Regions from separate parts of the Peribacillus sp. FSL K6-5616 genome, predicted to be linked through region 3. Evidence: riboswitches for the same ligand, from Rfam matches in the RefSeq annotation. Region 3 holds a riboswitch; each other region holds the start of a gene.
What was found. Region 3 has a riboswitch for glycine ahead of glyA (serine hydroxymethyltransferase). Riboswitches for the same ligand answer to the same signal wherever they lie in the genome.
Positions count from the first base shown of each region.

Region 1 (8,061 bases), on a different contig from region 3:
GAAAAGTGCAGCTAATCGATGTGCGGGAACCGAATGATTTCGAAAATGGTCATATCTTAGGCGCAAGAAACATCCCTATGACTCAAATGAAAACCCGCTTGGTCGAAATTAGGCCGGACAAGCCTGTATATTTGTATGCTCAAAGCGAGATCATCAGCGGCAGAGCTGCAGCCATGCTATACAAAAAGGGCTACAGGGAACTTTTTCACTTAAAGGGCGGTTTCAAGATGTGGACCGGGAAAATCAAAGCAAAGAAATAAGACCCCATCTCGGCATGGGCTCTTTTTAATTCCATAGCTCAAGTAAAAGAAAGTCAACTGTTGGACTTTAATGGAATCTTACATAAACATGAAAAATCCCCGCCGGAAGGCAGGGATTTTTTTCGTGTAAGCTACTAATCTAGGCTTGATAACGCAAAACGGGTTTTCTGGCAGCAAGAGTTTCATCAAGCCGCTTTATAACGGTTGTATGCGGAGCTTCCTGAACGATTTCCGGAGTTTCTTCCGCTTCCTTGGCAATCTGGATCATCGCATCGATGAACGCATCCAGCGTTTCTTTTGACTCGGTTTCAGTCGGTTCTATCATCATTCCTTCTTCCACGTTCAATGGGAAGTAAATGGTTGGAGGATGATACCCGAAATCCAGCAATCTTTTAGCTATATCGAGAGTCCTTACCCCCAATTTCTTTTGCCGGCGTCCGCTTAATACGAATTCATGCTTACAATGACGATTATATGGTAAGTCAAAATAAGGTTCCAACTTGCGCATCATATAATTGGCATTGATGACCGCGTTCTCTGTGACGGCTTTAAGGCCATCAGGACCCATTGAACGGATGTACGTATATGCCCTCACGTTTATTCCGAAATTACCATAATATGGTTTTACCCTGCCGATGGATTGCGGACGATCATAATCAAGGACGAATTGCTCACCTTGCTTGACTATAAGAGGTTTAGGCAAGTAAGGAATCAAGTCGGACTTCACACCTACAGGACCAGAACCCGGGCCGCCGCCTCCATGCGGGCCTGTGAATGTTTTATGGAGATTTAAATGAACCACATCAAAGCCCATGTCACCCGGTCGTGCTTTTGATAGGACTGCATTCAGATTGGCTCCATCATAATAAAGCTTCCCACCTGCGTCATGGACAAGTTGTGCCATTTCCAAAATATTTTCTTCAAACAATCCCAATGTATTGGGGTTCGTCAGCATCAAGGCCGCCGTATCAGGTCCGACAACACGTTTTAAATCTTCAAGGTCGACTAACCCATTTTCATCGGACTTAACTGTAATCGTTTCTAGTCCGGCAACAGTGGCAGAGGCAGGATTCGTACCATGGGCCGAATCAGGTACAATCACTTTCGTCCGTTCTGTATCTCCATTCGCTTCGTGAAAAGCGCGAATCATCATCAATCCTGTCCATTCTCCGTGGGCACCTGCTGCAGGCTGTAATGTCACTTGGTCCATCCCGGTGATTTCCGTTAAGTGTTCCTGCAAATCAAATAATAGTCCCAATGCTCCTTGTACAGTAGCGGGATCTTGATATGGATGGATATGGGCAAAACCGTTGAAGCGTGCCACATTTTCATTTATTTTCGGATTATATTTCATGGTGCATGAACCCAGTGGATAAAAACCCGAATCCACCCCATGATTCCGTTTGGAAAGTGCAGTATAGTGACGCATGATATCCAGTTCGGACACCTCAGGAAGCTTTGCCTCTTCTTCACGGATGTAGTCGGCAGGAAGAATTTCTTCGAGCGGAATAGTTGCAACATCCATTTCTGGCAGACTGTACCCGATCCGGCCGGAAGTACTGATTTCAAAAATGAGTGATTGATCTTGATTATTCATGTTGATCCCCCAATTCCTGCGCAAGTGCATCAATTTCTTCTTTTGTTCTTAGTTCAGTTACCGCAACCAGCATATGGTCTTTCAATTCAGGATAAACCGTACCTAAATCGAAGCCGCCGATCATCCCTTTTTGAAAAAGGTTTTTATTGATTTCTGAAAACGGAGCAGGCAGTTTAATGACAAATTCATTAAACGAAGGACCGTCGAATATCACTTCCACCCCTTTTGCCATAATTGCTTTTTTCGCATAATGTGCTTTTTGAATATTTTGCACGGCCATTTCTTTGACACCCTTTTTCCCAAGCGCGGTCATTGCAACAGAAGCTGCCAAGGCATTCAAAGCTTGATTGGAACATATGTTGGATGTGGCTTTGTCACGGCGAATGTGCTGTTCACGAGCTTGAAGCGTCAGTACAAACCCTCTTTTTCCATTCTCATCAACCGTCTGACCGACGAGTCTGCCCGGAACTTTCCGTACAAATTTATTGGTAACCGCAAAATATCCACAATGAGGTCCACCGAATGCCGCTGGAATGCCGAATGGCTGAGCATCCCCCGTTACGATATCTGCACCGAGTGCACCAGGGGATGTCAAAGCTCCCAATGCAAGCGGATTACTGGAAACGATAAACATGGACTTGACGCCATGAATGATTTCTTCCATTTCTTTCAATGGCTCGATCCGGCCAAAAAAGTTCGGATATTGCACGATCACTCCTGCAATGTCATCATTCGCCAATTCCCTTAAAGCAGCTAAGTCAGTCACACCGCCTTCATGAGGAATTTCGATCACTTCCACGCGTTGCCCTTTCGCATATGTCTTCACAACTTCTCTTGATTCAGGATGAACGGTTCCTGAAATGAGAATCTTCTTCCTCCTTGTCTGACCTGAAGCAAGCATCGCTGCTTCAGCCAGCGCCGTCCCGCCGTCATACATGGAGGAGTTAGCCACATCCATGCCCGTCAATTCACATATCATCGTTTGATATTCAAAGATTGCTTGAAGCTCGCCCTGTGAAATTTCAGGCTGATACGGTGTATAAGCCGTATAAAACTCAGAACGGGAAAGAACATGATCGACGATGACCGGGGCGTAATGGTCATAGACACCCGCACCAAGGAAGGAAGCATAATTTTTAAGGTCCGCATTCTTTGCAGCAAGCCTTGATAATTCTTTCATTAATGCAGGTTCCGATTTAGCAGGCTTGATATCGTATTCTCCTTGAAAACGAACGCTTTCAGGGATATCTTTGAAAAGTTCTTCAGCAGTGGATACCCCTATCGCTTCCAGCATTTCTTGTTTATCTTGCTCTGTCATGGGTAAATAACGATGTTTCATCTAATGACCATTCCCCTCTATTTACGTGGTTTTTTATAAAAAGGTGTTTGTATTATAACGGCTTTCAAACGTTTGGAACGGATTTCCACTTCGACTTCCGCATCCAGAACCGAAAATTCCTTATCGATAAGTACCAATCCAACGTTTTTCTTCAATGTTGGCGATTGGGTACCAGTCGTGACCTCGCCAATGACTTCATCACCGCTGTAGACCTTATACCCATGACGTGGAATGCCACGGTCAATCATTTCAATTCCCACAAGCTTTCGGGGAGCCCCTTTCTCCTTTTGCTCAGCAAGAACGGCTTTCCCGAAAAAATCAACTTCCTTATCCACTTTTACTGCAAAACCAATCCCGGCTTCTATCGGGGTGATGTCCGCTGAAAGCTCCTGCCCATACAGCGGCAGTTTCGCTTCAAAACGCAGGGTATCACGAGCACCTAAACCAATCGGCTGAACCCCCTCTTCCTTACCGGCATCCATAATCGCCTTCCAAAGGGCAGGGCCATTTTTACTGTCGCTATATATCTCAAAACCATCTTCACCAGTGTATCCAGTACGGGATACCAGCGTGGAGATACCGTTAATCATGACATGATCCTTGAACCTGAAAAGTCCAATTTCACTTAAGTCAGTACTTCCCGATAGTTTTTGTAATATCTTCTCTGCAGCTGGTCCTTGAAGTGCCAGCTGTGTATAGTCACTTGATACATTCGTAATTTGGGCATCTTCCGTTAAATTTGCTTGCAGCCAATTGAAATCTTTTTCTGTATTCGCTGCATTGACCACGAGCAGATAGTCGTCCTCAGCCCTTTTATACACGATAAGATCATCAACCGTGCCTCCGTTTTCATAACACATGGCTGTATATTGGGCACCGCCCTGTTGCAGCTTTGATATATCATTGGTCAGCATCTTCTGTAAAAAGGAAAGGCTCCCAGGCCCCTTAACATCGACTTCCCCCATATGGGAAACATCGAATAACCCCGCTTTTGTCCGTACGGCTTCATGTTCATCCTTTATACCCGAAAATTGGACAGGAAGTTCCCAGCCGCCAAAATCAATCGTTTTACCTCCGTATTCACGATAAACCTCAAATAGTGGTGTTCTTTTTAAATTGGTCAAAAAATGACCCCCTTCAGATTTTTTTAAAAATTAATTGGCTTCATTATCAAAAGCTTCTTGTCATTACGCATCAGATACATCCTGATTCATGATGTGAAAAAAGCACAAAAAAGGACAGAGAAAGCCCGTTTGAGCTTTTTCTCTGTCCTGAAACCTGAAAGTTTACCTATGTAATAGGTTTTCCCCTTTGGTGGCCGCGTCCCATAACGGGCGGCGCTCTCCAGAGTTGCGTCCAATAAGAGTTCTTTTGCCTGAGAGATTCACTGCTAAGTTTGCTCCTTCGGCGCTACATCCGTAGTCTCTCCCCTTATCTTCACCCGCATATAAATGGTCTACCATTGAAAGGAAGCGAATAAGCCCCCAGCATCGGTAAAACCTTTGAACATAAATGGAATGCATTCTCTGCCAATTCTCCTAAAACTTCAGATACCGTTTAACTGATCTCCTCGGTAATCTTGGATAAATTAGGAGCATATAGCCCATACTAAGAAAACGCGAACTGCAAAATCGATGTACAAACATTCTTTGCAGCGTTAGGAAATTGGAATTTTCTAAATATACTTATATCCTACCCTAAGAAACTTATCTCTGCAATAACTTTTGAAGAGAAATATTTATCTTACTTCACATATGAAATGTTCGGGTTTTGACCTTATATTAAGGAAATTATGATTTAAGAGGGAGTTATTTCTATGAAAATCAATATATCCTTCAATTCTGAATGGAATGACGAGTTTCTGCAAAAGATGGAAAATGACGGTCCATGGGGAAATTGGGAGCTTTATAAGTTGGCGGTTCAAATGGAGGAAAACCTTATCATCCCTGATTTTGAAGGTTTACAGGCGCCCAAGCACCTTCCTCAGTTAACCCCGCTTCCCCATCAATTGGAAGCGGCGAAGCAAGTAGTGGAAAAGATGAATGGAAAAGCCATTTTGGCTGATGAGGTAGGGCTGGGAAAAACAATTGAAGCAGGCTTGATCCTAAAAGAGTATATGATTAGGGGACTTGTAAAAAAAGTATTGATCCTTGTTCCGGCTTCCCTTGTCACACAATGGGCATTTGAATTGAATACCAAGTTTCATATTCCGGCAGTCGTTCAGAGAAAAAGTTATGTCTGGGACTCCTGTGATGTGGTCATTTCATCCATTGATACAGCGAAACGCGCTCCACATCGAGATATCATCTTTACTCAGGAATATGACTTCATCATTATTGATGAAGCTCATAAACTTAAAAATAATAAGACGAAGAACTATGAATTCGTTCAAAATCTGAAAAAGAAATTTTGTTTACTCCTGACAGCCACTCCGATTCAAAATAAAGTCGAGGAGATATTCCACCTCGTTTCGTTATTGAAACCGGGCCACTTGGGAAATGCTTCACTCTTTTCGGAAAAGTATAAAGGGAAAGGCCGGAACATAATTGAAGATGAACACCTAAAGGAACTGGTCAACACTGTCATGATTCGAAACCGGCGGGCCGATACTGGCATTGAATGGACAAAACGGCATGTGGAAACCATCACCATTGAATTTTCTCCAACGGAACAAGCATTGTATGATGCTGTTTCCAAATTCAAGCCAATTTCCGATGGATCAAAAGGAAGCGCCTTTTCGGCTCTCACTCTCCAAAGGGAAGCATGCAGCAGCAGAGAGGCTGTCTTTTATACATTAAAGAATATGAGAGATAAATACGATCAGCCTTCCCCTGATTTTTTGGCAAAGCTTGATGATTTATTTACTAAAGTGAATGAAACGGTCCAGAACTCAAAGGCTGAAAAAGCTTTGGAACTGATCAAGAAAATTGATGACAAAGTAATTATCTTTACGGAATATAGGGCGACTCAACTATATCTCCAATGGTACCTACAGCAGAATGGAATTTCTTCTGTTCCTTTCCGGGGCGGTTTTAAGCGCGGAAAGAAAGACTGGATGCGAGAATTATTCCAAAAGAATATTCAGGTATTAATCGCAACAGAAGCTGGCGGGGAAGGGATAAACCTTCAGTTTTGCCATCACTTGATTAATTTTGACCTGCCATGGAACCCAATGAGGCTTGAACAGAGAATTGGACGGATCCACCGCCTTGGTCAGGAAGAAGATGTGATGATTTATAACTTTGCCACGAAAAATACAGTTGAAGAACATATACTGAAGTTACTATACGAAAAAATAAATTTATTTGAAAAAGTAATCGGTGAATTGGATGATATTCTAACCAAACTGGATATTAACAACATTGAAGAATATTTAATTGATGTGGTCGGCGAGTCCAAAACAGAGGGCGAAATGAAAATCAAGATGGATAATTTTTCATCATTGATCCAATTCGCTCAATCAATGAAGGAAGGTGAGGTTCATGCAGCAACGGGAAATTCATGATTTTTTAATCACTTTCTTTAAAGCCAACGATTGTGAAATACTGGATAATGCACCAACCCACCTTACAGTGCAATTGACGATTGAAATGGATAAGGAATTAATGAACAGACCCTTTTATTGGCATTATCTGGAAAAAACAGGAGGTGTTCCGAACCCGGCACAGATTACTTTCATTACCGACCCAGAACAAGCTCCATCCGATTTAAAGGGAGAAATGATTCATTTTGGCTCCCCTCGCCTTCACCAGATTATTCAATCAACCAAAAAGCTGGCAGGGTATACTAGACTTTTTGAGAATACGCCTCCATCAAAAGGCAGAAATAATCCTTTGTTTCCTTGGCTGACCTTGAATGTGAAAATATCGTATCAATGCGACCGCAAAAAAGATACTTTCATGTCAATCGGATTGAATTTAATCTCGGGTGAAATAATGGAAGGGTTTCACCATCGGGTTTTACCGATTAACGTCACCCCGAAAATACCGGATTACTCCTTTACGCTTTCACCTCTGATCATGCCCAAGAGTGGATTGGCAAGACTGGATACATACATCAGAACCAGTTTCGAGGATGATGACCATTCCTGGGCGGAGGAGGCAATGCTGCGCTGGCAGAATGACTTGAATTTATTGGAGCATTTTTACAAGGATATGGACGAAAAAAGTGAGAGCTATTATACCGAAAAAGAAGCACTAAAAGCACAATATGAACCCAACATCAGAATATCCATCATCAACGGAGGATTATTTTACCTTTCAGATAGGGCGTTGGGATAAGTGAAGAACAAAAAAACAGATGTCCAAAGTTCAGGACATCTGTTTTACTTTTTGATCGTTTTCCTTACAAACATCGACAAAGCAAAAGGGACAATGCCAAACCAATGGGACATACCATGGTTTTTATCCTCTTTTCTGTGACGGCGTTTTTCTTTTCGTTCTTTTTTCGTCAGATTGAAATACTCGACAAGCTGCTGCGTCAGATATTTAATATAAGCGTTTGTAGACATATAAAATCATCACCCTACGCAAAGTATGTCCGGTTTACGCTTTTTTTATTCCTTCCCTTGCTCCCTGAACACGTGAACCTGTCGTTTTGGTATTACACAGCTTGCTTCTCCAACCATTCTTTCACTTCCCCCGCTTCTTTATCGTATTGAATGATGACCCTTCCCTCTCGATCATTTTTAGTTTTGGAAGAAAACTCGATATAGACGTAAGGACCTTCTTGCTTCATTAAGGAATATCGCACCACACCATTGGGATATGATTTTTCCCCTTGGATGATTTTCGGGATTTCTTCGCCCCACTCTGCCGTCACATCCTTGATGGCTAGATGGACAAGATGGTCGGCCACAAGCGACT
Region 1 covers NZ_JBBOYT010000001.1:3,047,246-3,055,306, forward strand. Annotated here, with positions in the region: gene MHB45_RS14565 (rhodanese-like domain-containing protein) at 1-260, shown strand, start outside; gene gcvPB (aminomethyl-transferring glycine dehydrogenase subunit GcvPB) at 400-1,857, opposite strand; gene gcvPA (aminomethyl-transferring glycine dehydrogenase subunit GcvPA) at 1,850-3,196, opposite strand; gene gcvT (glycine cleavage system aminomethyltransferase GcvT) at 3,214-4,320, opposite strand; glycine riboswitch at 4,461-4,546, opposite strand; glycine riboswitch at 4,550-4,637, opposite strand; gene MHB45_RS14585 (DEAD/DEAH box helicase) at 5,013-6,701, shown strand; gene MHB45_RS14590 (YqhG family protein) at 6,679-7,476, shown strand; gene MHB45_RS14595 (YqzE family protein) at 7,521-7,706, opposite strand; gene comGG (competence type IV pilus minor pilin ComGG) at 7,799-8,061, opposite strand, start outside.
Region 1: linked by a shared signal. The riboswitch ahead of gcvT (glycine cleavage system aminomethyltransferase GcvT) and the one ahead of glyA (serine hydroxymethyltransferase) in region 3 are both predicted to bind glycine.

Region 2 (8,061 bases), on a different contig from region 3:
AAATTCACGAGTATTTGCTCGGAACTCACGAGTAAAGGCATGAACCTCACGAGTATTTGCTCCAAACTCACGAGTAAAAGCAATTCACGAGTATTTGCTCGGAATTCACGAGTAAAAGCATGAAATTCACGAGTATTTGCTCCAAACTCACGAGTAAAAGCATGAAACTCACGAGTATTTGCTCCTAACTCACGGATAAAGGCATGAACCTTCTGAAGAGAGTTTTTTTTGTTGGCTCGCAAGCAATACGATCCATTTTACTGAGAAAGCTTCATATTATAGTCATTCTTTATCAGGGCGGCTATTTATTTTGGATTTTTGATGCAACTGAGTCATCCCCAGAGACAATGAATGTAGATTATTCCTAAAAACAATGCTGTTATTTGGAAAATATATAATATGAGGCGGAATGTTAATGTCAAATAGATCTCAGTTCGGTGTTATCCTGATTTTAATAGCTTTCGTAATATCGATTACTTTATGTTCGAATCCGGAAGTCTTATTAAGAGGCGGATATGATTTAGCTATTGATGGTCTGGTGGTATCCAGAACCTTGATGATTATTTTTTCGTTGTATTTATTAGTTAAAATAGGGGATTTGTTTATAAACAGAAAAGATTAATAGTCTAAAATGAGGTTTCCCATAAACAATATTGAGAAAAAGCACTATACTTGGAAGCCGAGAATAAGTAAGGCTCAGTCTTTTGACTGAGCCTCCAATGTTTATTGATCCATAACCAGTTTCAAATTTGCTTCATATATCGTTAACGGATTTAGGTTCCAACTGAACTGCGTGCTTTCTGAAAGCAATACTCACCGTGATCATCACAATGAAATTGACTGCCAATGCAATGATTCCCACATTCAAATCTTTTGTTGCTTGCGGCAAGGATGGAAACAAGGTCCCTATTGTCGATTGACTGAGTGTAATGCAGATTACGATGGCCAATCCGGTAATGATGCCGGCGATTGCGCCAAATTTATTGATCGGATTATTCCTTTTCAGACTAAAGAGAAGGGATGGGAAGAGCTGTGTGATGAGACTGTATCCCATAAGAATTAATGCCGACATCGTTTCGCCGCCGTTTAAGGTGAAGTAGACGGCTATAAGGGCAATGATTGGCACAAGGAACTTTGCCAATCGTACAATGTGGCGATCGGATACGGCAGGTGCAAATTCCTTATAAACGTTTTTCGCGAGCAGTGTAGCGACGCTCATCAAAAGCATGGATCCCGGCACCAATGCGGTCAACAATCCAGCGCCGCCGATTATGCCTATAAACCATGGATCAAAGGTCTCGATCGAAAGGCGCAGCAATGAGAGGTCTGCATCTGCCCCAACGAGTCCGGGCACTTTCAATATAGCTGTAAACCCAACGAAAAAGACGAATAACAGCATGAGTGTATATAAAGGGCTGATGATGGCGTTCTTTCGAAATACCTTGCCGCTGCGTGCTGAATAAACAGCGCTGAAAACCTGTGGCCACATATAGAAACCGAATACGAGCAATATTACTGTGGAGATGAACCATGATACGCTAAGTCCCTGATCTGGGAACTTAAGAAAACCTGGCTTGGCCGCATCAACCGCTTCAAACATCGGCTGAAATCCGCCAAAGTAATGAATTGGCAGATAAATCCCCAAAAATCCTATTATGGCGACCATCATGATATCTTTAATGACCGCGGTCCAAACTGAACCGTGTATACCTGAGATCATCACATAAATGGTAAGGCTGATCGCCCCCATCCAAACTGCCTCAGACATAGAGATGGCACCATAAGATGCTTCTGAGACAATGATCCCCAATCCTTTCAGCTGCACGACGATCACTGGAATCATCGACACCACACCGACAAGTGCAGCCAAAATTCCTAAACCGGGACTCTTATATTTGCTTACAAAGAAATCGGATTGAGACATCAGTTTATTTTCTTTGGCGTATCTCCATATTTCCGGCAGGAGCCAATAGGATAATACGTAAGACAAGGTAATGTAAATTAGAACATATAGAGCGGGTGCGCCCTTGCCATAAGCCCAGCCGCTGCCGCCAAGGAAGGAGAAGGTCGTATAGATTTCCCCGGCCATCAGCAGAAAGACGAATATCGCACCAAAACCGCGTCCGCCCACCGTCCATTGTTCCAAGTCCATATCTTTTCCTTTTGAAGAGCGTATTCCTAAAAATATCGATAGAAGTAAAAATGCTAAAATGATTAAGAGAGCAATATTCATTCCTGGTCACCTTCCCGATTCCTGGGATCCAGCTTATACATGATGCCGAGTATGGCAGAGGTAAGGACCACCCACATAGCCATCCAGAACATATTGAAAGGCATCCCTAATACATATGGTTCTATTTTATTAACAAAAGGTAGAAATCCCAGTATGCCTATAAAAGGAACTAGTGTAAGAATATATATAATCTTCATTAAACAACCCCCTCCGTTTTAAATAAAGTGAAACGCCCACCAATGGGGGTTTATTCTTCAATGCCACTGATGGATGTGTGAACCGAACCGGATGGAAAATTCATACCTGACCGAAAAGGTCCGATAATATATATTAGCTTACACTATTTTGATATAAAATTTAATGCAGTTGCCTGATATATTTTAGCAGCAGTGCGCAGACAGCCGAACAATGATATGTTCATAAAACAGATAAAGCCTTGAATTCATAGTGAGTTCAAGGCTTTATTTCCTTTAGCTATATTTTTTCCTAGAGTTATATAGTATTACCAAAAGTATGAACCAGATTGGGGTCAAGAGCAGTGATAGCCGTGTAGCTTCAGCGAATAGCATAACAATAAGGATGAACAGGAATAATCCTAATATGGCGTAATTGACAAAGGGTGTAAAAGGAGCCTTGAAAGTCGATTTTGCTCTTAGGTCAGGCCTTGTTTTCGAATATTTGATATGGGAAATCAAGATAATGCTCCATACCCATATGAAACAGATGGCACTGATGGTCGTCACGACGGTAAATGCCTGTTCAGGTATCAGTTTGCTTAATAATGCCCCTATTGATACAACGATTGTGGATGTTAATAAGGCATTGCTCGGAACAGCCTGTTTATTTAATTTTTCCAGTTTAGCAGGGGCTTCGCCATTCCTGCTTAACGTATAAAGTATTCGGCTCGTTGAAAATAAACCACTGTTGCATGCAGAAGCAGCGGATGTCAAAACGACGAAGTTGATGATCCCTGCAGCGACAGGAATGCCGATTAACGCAAAGACCTCTACAAATGGGCTGCTCGTGGCATCCAGTTGTGTCCATGGGTTGACGCAGAGAATGACGAATAGTGCACCAACATAGAAAAGTAAAATCCGGACAGGGATTTTATTGATGGCAGATGGAATGTTCTTTCTCGGGTTTGCCGTTTCTGCTGCAGAAACCCCGACCAATTCGACACCGACAAATGAGAAGACGACCAGCTGTAAAGATAATAGGAATCCAGAAATGCCATTAGGGAACATGCCCCCATGATTCCATAGGTTCGTTAGGGAAACCGTTCCGCTATTGGTATTGAAGCCGATGATCAAAAGGATGATCCCCACGACGATCAAGGCGATGATCGTGATTACTTTAATGATGGCAAACCAGAATTCCAATTCACCAAATAACTTAACGGTCAAAAGGTTCAATCCTAACAGAATGACCAGGCATATTAGAGCCGGAATCCATTGAGGGATATCGAACCAATATTGCATATAGACGCCGACAGCTATGATATCGGCCATTGCGGTCATGATCCAACAGAACCAATATGTCCACCCTGTTACGAAGCCGGCCCATGGACCGACATATTCGGTTGCAAATTCAGTGAATGATGCATACCCTGCATTGGATAAGAGCAATTCCCCCAGGGCCCTCATCACAAAATACAAGGCAATCCCTATTATCAGATAAGAAAATAATATAGAAGGTCCTGCCAATTGTATGGCTTTTCCGGAACCTAAAAATAATCCGGTGCCAATGGTTCCTCCTATTGCGATCAGTTGTACATGTCTATTTTTTAAATCTCTTTTTAATTCTTGTTTTGCCAATTCTTACGCCCCCGTCTTTTTATAGTCTTGGTAGTGAATGAGTTTACCTGCATGGTCTTGGAGAGAGGGACGTAATTTTTTCGTCCAGCTTGCCTTTCCCATTGGTTTTAAAGCTGTTGTTTTTAGTCCAACCACAAAATGGACAATAAAAAAAGAGATTGGATAATACCAATCTCTTAAAGGGTTCAGAATAACAATTTTATCATTCGTTACTCTTCTGTCCTTTTGCCTGAGATTGTGAATCCTTCGGCGCTGCATCTTGTACAGTCTCTCCAGAAGCTGCTCCTGCTATAGTGTCATCCATAGCATTCATCGCTTGCTTGTATGCGGTTGTGAAGAAATGTCAGCCAGTGATAATTTTCCACTGCTTGATCATTCATTATGCTTATAAAATAATATTGGAATTCTATCATCTATTTTTCGGTAGGTCAACAAATTTTTTGAAATGAAACAGGCATTATCTGTAGTTTAATAGTGGTCTTAATTTTTAAGGTACTTGAAAAATTTATTTTTTTGGATGATCACTATTATAAAATATTGATCATCATTTTTTAAAAATTATATTTTTAGATTAGGAAAATTGCCAAGATATATTTGGCAACTGTTTATTTCAAAAATACAATTGTATTTTTACAGAATATTTACTATTATAAGATAAGAAAACATAAATGAAGTGTTATTGATATTTTTTCGATAGAGCATTTTTAACCGCAATAATTAATAAGTTCGTGGTAAGGATAGAAAAGCATTACCGATATTGCATCTGGGGGAGTTAAACATGTCGAACAAGGAATTAAAGAGAGGGCTGGAAGCACGTCACATTCAAATGATAGCTTTGGGCGGAACCATAGGTGTCGGGTTATTCATGGGATCGGCGAGCACGATCAAATGGACAGGGCCCTCTGTAATGCTTGCTTATGCCATCGCAGGTATTTTTATATTTTTCATCATGCGTTCCATGGGTGAGATGCTTTATTTAGAACCGACTACAGGTTCTTTTGCAACCTTTGCGAGCAGCTATATACATCCTTTGGCAGGTTATATGACTGCTTGGAGCAATTGGTTTCAATGGGTAATCGTCGGAATGTCCGAAATCATTGCGGTTGGCTTGTATATGCAATATTGGTTCCCGGAGTTACCGGCCTGGATACCAGGTGTGGTCGCCATGATCATCTTGGGAGCGGCCAACCTCATTTCCGTTAAATCCTTCGGGGAATTTGAATTCTGGTTTGCACTTATAAAAATCATAACGATTATATTGATGATCGTTGCCGGCCTAGGCCTTATCTTCTTTGGAATAGGGAATGGCGGGGATGCGATTGGATTATCGAATCTTTGGGAAAATGGCGGCTTCTTTACGGGAGGCTGGACAGGATTCTTCTTTGCGCTTTCGCTTGTCGTGGCTTCCTATCAAGGCGTTGAGCTTATCGGCATCACAGCCGGAGAAGCGAAAGACCCAACGAAGACCGTAACAAAAGCGATCCAATCAATCATATGGCGCATTTTAATTTTCTATATTGGTGCCATATTCGTCATCGTGACAGTCTTCCCTTGGGATCAACTGGATGACTTAGGCAGCCCATTCGTTTCAACCTTTGCTAAAATAGGTATCACAGCAGCAGCAGGCATCATCAATTTTGTCGTAATCACTGCGGCAATGTCTGGATGCAACAGTGGGATTTTCAGTGCAGGTCGTATGCTTTACACACTGGCATTGAATGGCCAAGCTCCGAAAGTCTTTGCTAAAGTATCTAAAAATGGAGTGCCGGCATATTGCACGATCGCTGTATTATTAGGATTGGGCATCGGGGTTATCCTGAATTACCTTGCACCGCCGCAAGTATTCCTTTATGTGTACAGTGCGAGTGTTTTGCCCGGGATGATTCCATGGTTTGTCTTACTGATCAGTGAGCTTAAATTCAGAAAGGTAAATGCCGCTGAAATGGAGAAACATCCGTTCAAAATGCCATTGGCCCCTTACAGTAACTATGCAACAATAGCCTTTTTGCTGATGGTGCTGGTAGGTATGTGGATCAATCCTAGTACAAGGATTTCCTTGGTTGTCGGGATCGTTTTCCTAGCCTTGGTAATAGCAAGTTATTACTTGCTGAAAATGGATAAACGAACACCATTGGACGTTAAATCCGATGATGAGATTTCAGGATAAGAAATTCTATTAAAAAGCCCTTCTCTAATTCGAGAAGGGCCTTTTTTGTCCTTGTAGATCAATTGTGGAATTCACGAGTAAAATAGCGAAACTCACGAGTAAAGTCGTTGAATTCACGAGTAAAACAGCGAAATTCGCGAGTAAAGTCGTTGAATTCACGAGTAAAACAGCGAAACTCACGGGTAAAATCGTTGAATTCACGAGTAAAACAGCGAAACTCACGAGTGTAGCTAATTTGACCCCGTAACAAGGGGGGCCAGCAGGGGGAATGAATCAATAAGCTTAGGAATATGTCTTCTTGCCAGCTTTTTTCATAGGATGTTGCCCGAGGAAGGGGCTATCTTTTGGAAAGAACAAAGCTTACCGGGCGTATCGTTACACCATTAAAGATTGACCAGCTGCGTATTATGGAGAAAATTTCAAACGGCTTCGAGTAGTGAAAACGAGGTATGATCCATACAATGCGTTTAAGTTCCCGCAAAGCATACCGCCATTAAATAAGTGGGGGTGAAAAAGCTTGGATTCAACAAATACATTCGTTATATAAAGGCCTATTCCTGGATTTGGATATAGGCCTCTTTATTCTTGTTTTGAATCAATTAATCGAGATAATCCCCAAAATCATTCCGCTTGCTGAGCTTGTACTGTATTGTAAACCTGATTTACGGAAGATTGGGCTTGGGCAATTTCTTGAGCAGCTTGTTTAATGGCTTCTTGTGCCAAAGTTGGACCAGAGGAAGATTTTTCAATTGCTTGTGAAAGTAAGGTTTGCGTAAGGGTAACGTTTGCTTTTGCTTGATTTAATTGATTGATATCAATTTGTTGTTGAGGCATGTAGTTTCTCTCCTTTTGTCATTTTTGGAATTACTCCATTAGGATGACCGTTCTTTTCTATTTTGTAAAAAAGATGCACACTTAGGATTGAAAAGCGGGCAGAAAGAGAATGGGATTATTCGTTTTATTTACTTAGAATCCTGAAATTTTCATCTGCATAAATAGTATTGAAATCAAATTGTAAGATAACGGAAAAAAATGTGATCTATTCGTTGTTGTGATGTTTAAATTATACTTTACTTATTGGATTTATCAGATTAAAATCGGAGAAAGAATCATTATAAGTGGATGGGCTGATTGGACAACCGAAAGCTCCTGAACGCGATAAGCGAACAGGAGCTTTTTGCGTTCATTTTGGAAAAAGGAGTTGGCAAGATGAATATTGATCATATTGAAGCGTTTATGTATGTTGTTCACCTTAATAGTTTTCATAAAGCCGCAGAGGCGATGTTTTTATCACAGCCAACGGTTTCGGCAAGAATTAAGACGCTTGAGAGTGAACTCGATTCAGTACTATTTGAGAGGCAAGGAAGAGGGATTATTTTAACCGAAAAAGGGAAAGCCTTCATTCCATTTGCGGATCAAATTATTCGTACCTTTCACCAGGGGAAACAGCAGTTGAAGACAGGAAGCGAACTGGAGGAAATAACGATAGGGGCTAATATCATTACATCGCAATACTTTATTCCATTTGCTCTTCCTCTATGGAAAAAGGAAAACCCAAATTTACGCTTTAAATTCATTTCAGCAACAAATGATGCATTAATGGAAAAATTGCTTCAGAAACAGGTTGATATAGCCTTTATGAAGGATATTACACATAGTGGTCTGCAAAATTACAAAACCCTTGATAATTCGATTCGTTTAGTCGTGTATCCAGGACATCCATTTCAACTTCGAACTGGGCTAACAGTACAGGAATTAGCAATGGAGCCGTTGGTATTTTTTGAGTGTGGTGCGCTTGACTGGAACCACGTTCATAAAATTTTTGAAGTATCAAATGTAGAGCCGCG
Region 2 covers NZ_JBBOYT010000001.1:186,870-194,930, forward strand. Annotated here, with positions in the region: gene MHB45_RS00875 (hypothetical protein) at 1-242, opposite strand, end outside; gene MHB45_RS00880 (hypothetical protein) at 416-622, shown strand; gene MHB45_RS00885 (sodium:solute symporter family protein) at 755-2,233, opposite strand; gene MHB45_RS00890 (DUF3311 domain-containing protein) at 2,230-2,430, opposite strand; gene MHB45_RS00895 (amino acid permease) at 2,704-4,047, opposite strand; glycine riboswitch at 4,255-4,333, opposite strand; gene MHB45_RS00900 (amino acid permease) at 4,826-6,214, shown strand; gene MHB45_RS00905 (hypothetical protein) at 6,239-6,415, opposite strand; partial or broken gene MHB45_RS00910 (BBE domain-containing protein) at 6,609-6,725, shown strand; gene MHB45_RS00915 (hypothetical protein) at 6,836-7,048, opposite strand; gene MHB45_RS00920 (LysR family transcriptional regulator) at 7,424-8,061, shown strand, end outside.
Region 2: linked by a shared signal. The riboswitch ahead of MHB45_RS00895 (amino acid permease) and the one ahead of glyA (serine hydroxymethyltransferase) in region 3 are both predicted to bind glycine.

Region 3 (8,061 bases):
TTCATTAGATGGAATCGTAACCGTTTTATATCCGGCCACTGATGCACTGGCAGGGTTGGTACCATGAGCTGTGTCTGGAACAAGTACTTTTGTTCTTGTTTCTCCTTTTTGTTCATGATAGTTTTTAACCATCATTAAACCGGTCCATTCTCCTTGAGCTCCTGCTGAAGGTTGTAATGTCACAGCATCCATACCTGTAATTACAGCTAAATCTTCCTGTAATTCATATAAAAGCTTTAGTGCTCCCTGCACCGTTTCGGCTGGCTGATACGGATGAATACGGCTAAAACCGTCGAAACGAGCCACATCTTCATTGATCTTCGGGTTGTATTTCATCGTACAAGAACCAAGTGGATAAAAACCATTATCAATCCCATAGTTTTTATTGGAAAGTGCTGTGTAATGGCGAACAAGCTGAAGTTCTGATACTTCTGGGAGTTCTGCTGGTATGTCACGAATCAAATGCATGGGAAGCTTATCTTTTAAATCGATTTTGTTGACGTCACTTTCTGGAAGGCTTGAACCAATTCGACCAGGTCGACTGATTTCAAAGATTATATCGTTGTATTCAACCATGTACAATCGCCTCCAATACATTTACAAATTGGTCAATCTCTTCTTTTGTCCTTTGCTCGGTTACCGCAATGAGCATTTGATGTCCCAAGCCGTAATCACGGTCTAAATCAAATCCTCCGATGATTCCTTCTTTTAGAAGCTTGTCATTGACTTCCTTAGCCGGAAGTGGGAGCTCGACAATAAATTCATTAAAAAATGGTGCTTGATTCATAATCTTACATCCTATTTCTTTAAGACGTTTTGCCATGTAATCAGCTTTATCGAAGTTTAGCTGTGCCATATGGCGAATTCCTTGCTTTCCAAGTGCGGTCATACAAATGGAGGAAGCTAGTGCATTTAACGCCTGGTTAGAACAAATATTGGAAGCTGCTTTATCACGGCGAATATGCTGCTCACGTGCTTGCAATGTTAGTACAAATCCTCTTTTGCCTTGTTCATCTGTTGTTTGACCCACGATACGTCCGGGTATTTTGCGCATAAACTTTTTATGAACCGAAAAGTAACCACAGTGCGGGCCACCAAAGCTCATTGGTATCCCTAAGGGCTGCATATCACCTATCACAATGTCTGCTCCAAGATTACCTGGTGGTTGCAAAAGCGCTAATGCCAGTGGATTAGCGCTAACGATCAACATAGCTCCTGTTGTCTCGGCAATTTTCTTAATTTCTTTCAAATCTTCAATAGAACCAAAAAAATTTGGGTATTGGACAATAACAGCTGCTGTGTATTGATCGATTTGTTCTTGCAGTTTCTCTAAGTCTGTACAGTCCGTCGCAAGATTCACCTCTTCCACTGCATACCTTTGACCATCTGCTACTGTCTGTAAGATGGCACGGGATTCCGGATGAACCGCCTTTGATACAAGTACTTTCGAACGTCTTGTCGATACAACAGCAAGGGATGCTGCTTCTGCAAGGGATGTAAAGCCATCGTACATAGAAGAATTGGCAACATCCATTCCTGTCAGCTCACAAACCATTGTTTGAAATTCAAAAATGGCTTGTAATTCACCCTGGCTAATTTCAGGTTGGTAAGGGGTATAAGCTGTATAAAATTCAGAACGGGAAATCATATGATTCACAACGCTTGGAATGTAATGATCATAGGTACCGGCACCAAGAAATATTGGGTAGTGATTGGCATGTTTGTTTTGCGAAGCAAGCTGATGCATCTTTTTCAAAAGATGTGGTTCAGGAATCGCATTAGGGATATTTAACTCCCCTTCCAAACGAATATCATCCGGTAGATCTTCAAACAGCTCCTCTGTCGAAGAAATTCCAAGAAAGGTTAGCATTTCCTCTTGATCTTGTTTTGTATCAGGAAGATAACGATAGGTCGCTGTCATCTTATTCCTCCCCTTCATTCACAAAAGTTTCGTATTGAACTTCATTTAGAAGTACTTGTAATTCTTCTGAATTTAATAGTTCCACTTCTACCAACCATCCTGCTTCATATGGCTGGTCATTGATCATTTCAGGCGCATCATCTAACTCCTCGTTTACACGAACTACCTTACCAGATACAGGGGTATAGATTTCAGAAGCTGTTTTAACCGACTCGATCGATCCTATTGATTCATTAGCCGTTACTTCATCACCCACTCCCGGATTTTCAACAAAAACGATATCACCTAATTGTTTTTGGGCAAAATCAGAAATTCCAATACGCACTCGGTTTTCGTCTAATTGTAGTACCCACTCATGTTCCTTGCTGTAAAGTAGGTTGGCTATCACTTTTGTCATTGTTTTTTCTTCCTTTCACTCATAAAATTTATTAATATTTACTGTAGGGTGCTTACTTTTTCGTGCAAGGTTAAGGGATTATCCTTTTTTATAGAACGGTGCTTTTACCACAATAGCATCAACCATCTTCTTACGAATTTCCACTTTAAGTTGTGTTCCTAGGTCAGCATTTTCTGCTGATACAAGCGCGAGACCTAAGCTTTTCTTTAAAGACGGTGAATGGGTTCCGGATGTAATAAAACCAATTTCCTCTGACCCTCCTGAAAACACTTTATAACCGTGACGAGGAATGCCCCTTCCTGTCATTTCAATTCCAACTAATATTCGTTTTACCCCTTCTTCTTTTTGTTTTGTAAGTATGGCTTTGCCGATAAAATTACTTTCTTTGTTCGTTTTTACGACAAAACCGATTCCAGCTTCAAGAGGGCTGATTTCCTTTGTGAGCTCTTGTCCGTATAGAGAAAGACGTGCTTCAAGGCGAAGAGTGTCACGTGCACCGAGTCCGCACGGCTTTAAGCCGTTTTCTTTTCCAGTTTCCAGAAGCTTTTCCCAAAGTGCTGGCGCCTTGTCCGCTGCTAAATAAAGCTCAAATCCGTCTTCCCCTGTGTAACCCGTACGGGATACAAGCACGTCCGTAATGCCATCCAGATTAATATGTTGAGTAAAGTGGAAAACGCCAATTCCCGATAAATTGATTTCCGTTAGCTTTTGTAAAATGCCTTCCGCCTTTGGACCTTGAATGGCGATCAGCGCGATGTCATTTGAAATATTACGAAGTGTCACTTCTCCTTTAACATGTTGCTTCATCCAGTCGTAATCTTTCTCAATGTTTGCTGCATTAATCACGAGAAGAAATTTATCATTTTTCAGTTTGTAGACCAATAAATCATCCACTGTCCCGCCAGATGGATAACACATCGCGGTATACTGTGCTTGATTAATGCTAAGCTTTGTTACATCGTTTGTAACAAGGTAATTAATATAGCTTTCTGCACCTTTCCCTTCAACAAGCACTTCCCCCATATGAGAGACATCAAAAAGTCCTGCTTCCTTTCGGACAGCATCATGTTCTTCTAAAATGTTAGAAAACTGGACTGGCAGTTCCCATCCACCAAAATCAATGACTTTTGCTCCGTATTTTTTATATGTTTCAAAAAGTGGTGTTCTCTTCAATCCGGTTGCTGTGCTCATTGCTACCCCTCCAATTAAGATCTCTTGCTAAATAACTGTTCTTTTACCCTTTTACCTGTTTCGGTCATTGCAAGACCACCAAGTGCTGTTTCTCTAAGTGTTCGAGGCATTTCCTTTCCAATCTTGTACATGGCTTCAATGACTTCATCACATGGTATACGACTTTCAACACCTGCAAGAGATAAATCTGCAGCTGAAAAGGCAATGGATGTTCCAATCACATTTCGCTTAATGCAAGGCACTTCAACAAGCCCAGCAACTGGATCACAAACGAGGCCCAACAGTGATTTTAAAGCAATGGCTGTTGCATTAACCGCTTGTTTAGGTGTGCCACCTTTTAATTCAACAATGGTCCCTGCCGCCATTGCCGTTGCAGAACCGACCTCTGCTTGGCATCCTCCTGCTGCTCCGGATATAAAGGACCGGTTAGCAATGACATACCCAAGGGCACTTGCGGTGAACAGCCCCATGACTAAGTCTCTGTAGGAAGTTCCGTCATTTTTGTGAAGCGAAAACAATACTCCGGGTAATATACCGGCTGCTCCGGCTGTCGGAGTTGCCACAATGACTCCCATTCTCGCATTACTTTCAGATGTCGCCAGTGAGAAAGTCATGGCATCGCTAATATAACTTCCTGAAAGAGAGTTACCTTGATTCACATAATCGTACATCTTAACAGCATCACCACCAGAAATGCCACTTGGTGCAGTAGAGGTGTCTTTTTTACCGCTCTCAACAGCTTCCTGCATTTTAAATAACCGTTCTTCCATCATGCTGATGATCGTCTTTTGATCTCTCCCCGATTTTTCTATTTCCATCATCAACATGACTTCACCAATCGTTTTCTGTTTGTGTGTACAAAATTCAATTAGCTCGTTCATTGACCGAATTTCCATCATGCACCCTCTAACGACGTTTTTTTCAAAACATATGAATGGTAATGTGTAGCAAGTACCGAAAAGTCATCGCTAGTGCTTAAACGAATATCAACCATTTTATCGCCAATCATAAAGATTTTTGATAAACCGCCTCCAAGGGATGCACCACCTACCTTTACCAGCCATTCCCCACGTTTTGCCGTAACGACTGTTGTATTCGGATGTTTAAAATAAGGGCAACTGCCTTCAAATTGAAATTCGTAATCTAGACCATGTTCTTTAGTCAGCTCCATGGCATTTTTAATCCTGGAATCATCTGTATCCATGCCAAGTAATCCGCCAAGTAGGGCTTTATCTGTTCCGTGACCTTGGTGCGTTTCAGCAAATGAATCGTAGAAAATAATGTTCGCCTCTTCCGGACAACCACCTAATAGTTCATGAATGAACTTCCCCATTGATACAACACCAGCAGTATGAGAACTAGATGGTCCTACCATGATAGGGCCGATAATGTCAAAACAACTTTGGAATTCCATGTTGTTTCTCCCTTCTTAGACCGTTATAGGCTGTTGAAACAAATGATATCCTTCACAAATCTCTTTTGTTGTTTCTTTTGCTTTTTCTAGAACAACTGTATCTCCATTGCTCTTTAAAACAGCCGCAATCACTTCTCCGATTTTAACCATTTCTTCCTGCTTCATACCACGTGTCGTTAAAGCCGCTGTTCCCATTCGAATGCCACTTGTGACAAATGGGCTTTCAGTATCATAGGGGATCGTGTTTTTGTTAACTGTTATTCCCGCCTCTTCTAGTAATCGTTCTGCTTCTTTTCCGGTTAAATTCCATTGGCGAACGTCTAAAAGTACGATATGGTTGTCCGTTCCACCTGAAACAAGAATTGCGCCTGCTTTCTTTAATGTTTCGCCAAGTGTTGCTGCGTTTTCAATGATTTGTTTGGCATAGATCTTAAAGCTCGGATGCAATGCTTCTTTAAAGGAAACCGCCTTTGCCGCAATAATGTGCATGAGTGGCCCTCCTTGAATCCCTGGGAATATAGCTTTATTTATTTTCTTTATCATGTCTTCATCATTTGTTAAAATGATGCCGCCACGTGGACCGCGTAAAGTTTTGTGCGTTGTGCTTGTCACCACATCCGCATATGGGATTGGCGATGGATGAAAACCTGCTGCCACGAGCCCTGCAATATGGGCCATATCCACCATCAGTTTTGCTCCAACTAGATCGGCGATTTCTTTAAAACGTGCAAAATCAATTGTTCTTGGGAAGGCACTTGTCCCCGCAATAATCAATTTTGGTTTTTCTTTTTTCGCGATTGCTTCAAGATCATCATAGTCGATCAAGTGAGTATCTTCTCTCACCCCATAAGACACAATATCAAACCATTTCCCCGAGATGCTGACGGGACTACCATGAGTTAAGTGTCCTCCATGCGAAAGGTTCATCCCCATCACTTTATCGCCCGGCTGAAGCAACGCATAAAAAACAGCTAGATTTGCTTGTGCACCTGAGTGTGGTTGTACATTTGCATACTTAGCACCAAACAGCTTGGTTAGGCGTTCAATACCTGTTTGTTCCACCACATCTACATATTCACAGCCTCCATAGTAACGCTTCCCTGGATATCCTTCTGCATACTTATTAGTGAGGACAGACCCCATGGCTTCCATCACTTCTTTACTTACGAAGTTTTCTGATGCGATTAATTCTAACGTATTATGTTGTCTTTCCCTTTCATTTTCCATGGCATTATAAATCTCTGAATCATAGTTTTGTAGACTCATATTCAAATATCCTCCTCGATTTTCTTCCAAGCTACCTTTCCTCACAAAAAAGACAGAGGAAAGGCAGGATAAATATCCCACCTTTCCTCTGTCCTTTTTACCTGAGAGATTACCTTGGGTATGAAACATATTACAAAACAATCTGTCTTATAATATTCTTTTCATCAAAAGGATTCCCCTTTGGTGGCTTTTCAGCTCTCTCCAGAGGTGCGTCCAATTGTAGTCTTTTTACCTGAGAGTTTCTATCCCAAGGTTTTTTTGGGAATTGCTCCTTCGGTGCCGAATCGATTTCTTCGGTCTCTCCCACAATTATCATCCGCTTATATAAATTTTCATTAATAATTGTATGTTAACGGGTTTAAATGAAAATTTCAATAATTATCTGAAAAAACTTTATTTTCAGAATTTTATACATGGACGGTATAGATCTTTCTTACAGTTCATAAAATTAGAAGTTATTTGTTATGCAAAATCAAAATTGTTAACTGCTTTTCTGAATCCCAATAAGTTTCTATATCTTGGCTTAAGCCGATCCACTTTTGAACGGTTGCTAAGAAAAGCGAAAGGACATAAAGTCTATATTTTTAACACAATTGATGTATGGAAAAAGAGAAAATTAAGGTATTGTGAGATTTGCGAGAATCCTTGCAGCAATAGAGATTGTTTAGGAGTTTCCTCCTTCTCTTCTTTCTTTTCCTCCTTAGGTTCAGCGATGGTTTCATTAGTCTTCTCTTCTTTAGCAACTTCCTCTTTGTCCCAACCATTTGCTATATTAGCTATGACAATAAATGCTAAAACCCATACCCACCACTTCTTTGGCTTCTTTAGATTGATTTTCTTTTCCTTACTCATTTTGGATTCTTCCCCTTTACCTTACAATTTTAGTATCTACGACTATGTTACCATCGCCTCTTCCCTGTATTAATAGTAAGGTAATTACTTTCCATCTCCTTGATTTGATTTCCTTTTTTATCAATATCCCTATTTAAATCTTGGAGATTTTTATATATGTAGGGATGAATCGCATCGTACAGGGAATTGGTTATTTTCCATTCCCTGTACGCCAGATGCATATTGAATGAGATAAATATGTTTGAGTAAGTAAAACCCTTCTTTATTCGTTTAATATGACTCTCAGTTCACCAATTTAAGTATTCATGTAATGGACCATAAGTCTACTATCAATCAAGTAATCATTTCTTTGTAGCTATTTGGATTCACTTTACTTACAGTAAAATCAGCTATATCAACTTGATAGTAATTTGATAATTTATTTAACATTATTTCTAATTCTTTATTGCTATATAAACCTACTATTACTTCATTTAAAATAACTGTATTATTTCTTTCCATTCTATTTTCCTCCTTTTGATTGAATAATTTTTCATCTTTCATTTGCATTTTAGATCTGACGGAAATGAACATAATATGTTCTTACATTAGGAGCCTCTAATTGGATTTACTTAAACCCAGTGACTTCTCACTTCATACTTTCCTCACAGCATGCCCCACCAAATTCGTTGCATAGTGGGCTACTCTTTTCCTGTGAATTTCTAATGAACGATAGCGCATCAACGACATGGCGATGACGGGAGTGGCTGTTTGTAAATCAAAAGCAGTCTCGGCCGCCCATTTTCCTTCTCAAGAAGATTTCCTTATCTATTCTATTTAGTTTCTTCTAATTTTCATCTTTAGAAAATGCTCTTTCCGTTAAATCCATAGGCCCTGGACGAATAACCGAATCGCTTTTTCCATACTCTTGCTACATTCTCATTATCATACTCAAGTTCCCTTTTTTCTAATATTTCCAATCCTTCCCCGATATCATCCATTTCGTAATCAATCTCATTGGGGGTCATTTTCAAGAAGTGA
Region 3 covers NZ_JBBOYT010000002.1:53,030-61,090, reverse strand. Annotated here, with positions in the region: gene gcvPB (aminomethyl-transferring glycine dehydrogenase subunit GcvPB) at 1-576, opposite strand, end outside; gene gcvPA (aminomethyl-transferring glycine dehydrogenase subunit GcvPA) at 569-1,921, opposite strand; gene gcvH (glycine cleavage system protein GcvH) at 1,923-2,318, opposite strand; gene gcvT (glycine cleavage system aminomethyltransferase GcvT) at 2,397-3,509, opposite strand; gene sdaAA (L-serine ammonia-lyase, iron-sulfur-dependent, subunit alpha) at 3,524-4,405, opposite strand; gene MHB45_RS26965 (serine dehydratase beta chain) at 4,405-4,923, opposite strand; gene glyA (serine hydroxymethyltransferase) at 4,939-6,189, opposite strand; glycine riboswitch at 6,275-6,397, opposite strand; glycine riboswitch at 6,400-6,505, opposite strand; gene MHB45_RS26955 (hypothetical protein) at 6,766-7,041, opposite strand; gene MHB45_RS26950 (hypothetical protein) at 7,375-7,542, opposite strand; partial or broken gene gnd (phosphogluconate dehydrogenase (NAD(+)-dependent, decarboxylating)) at 7,675-8,061, opposite strand, start outside.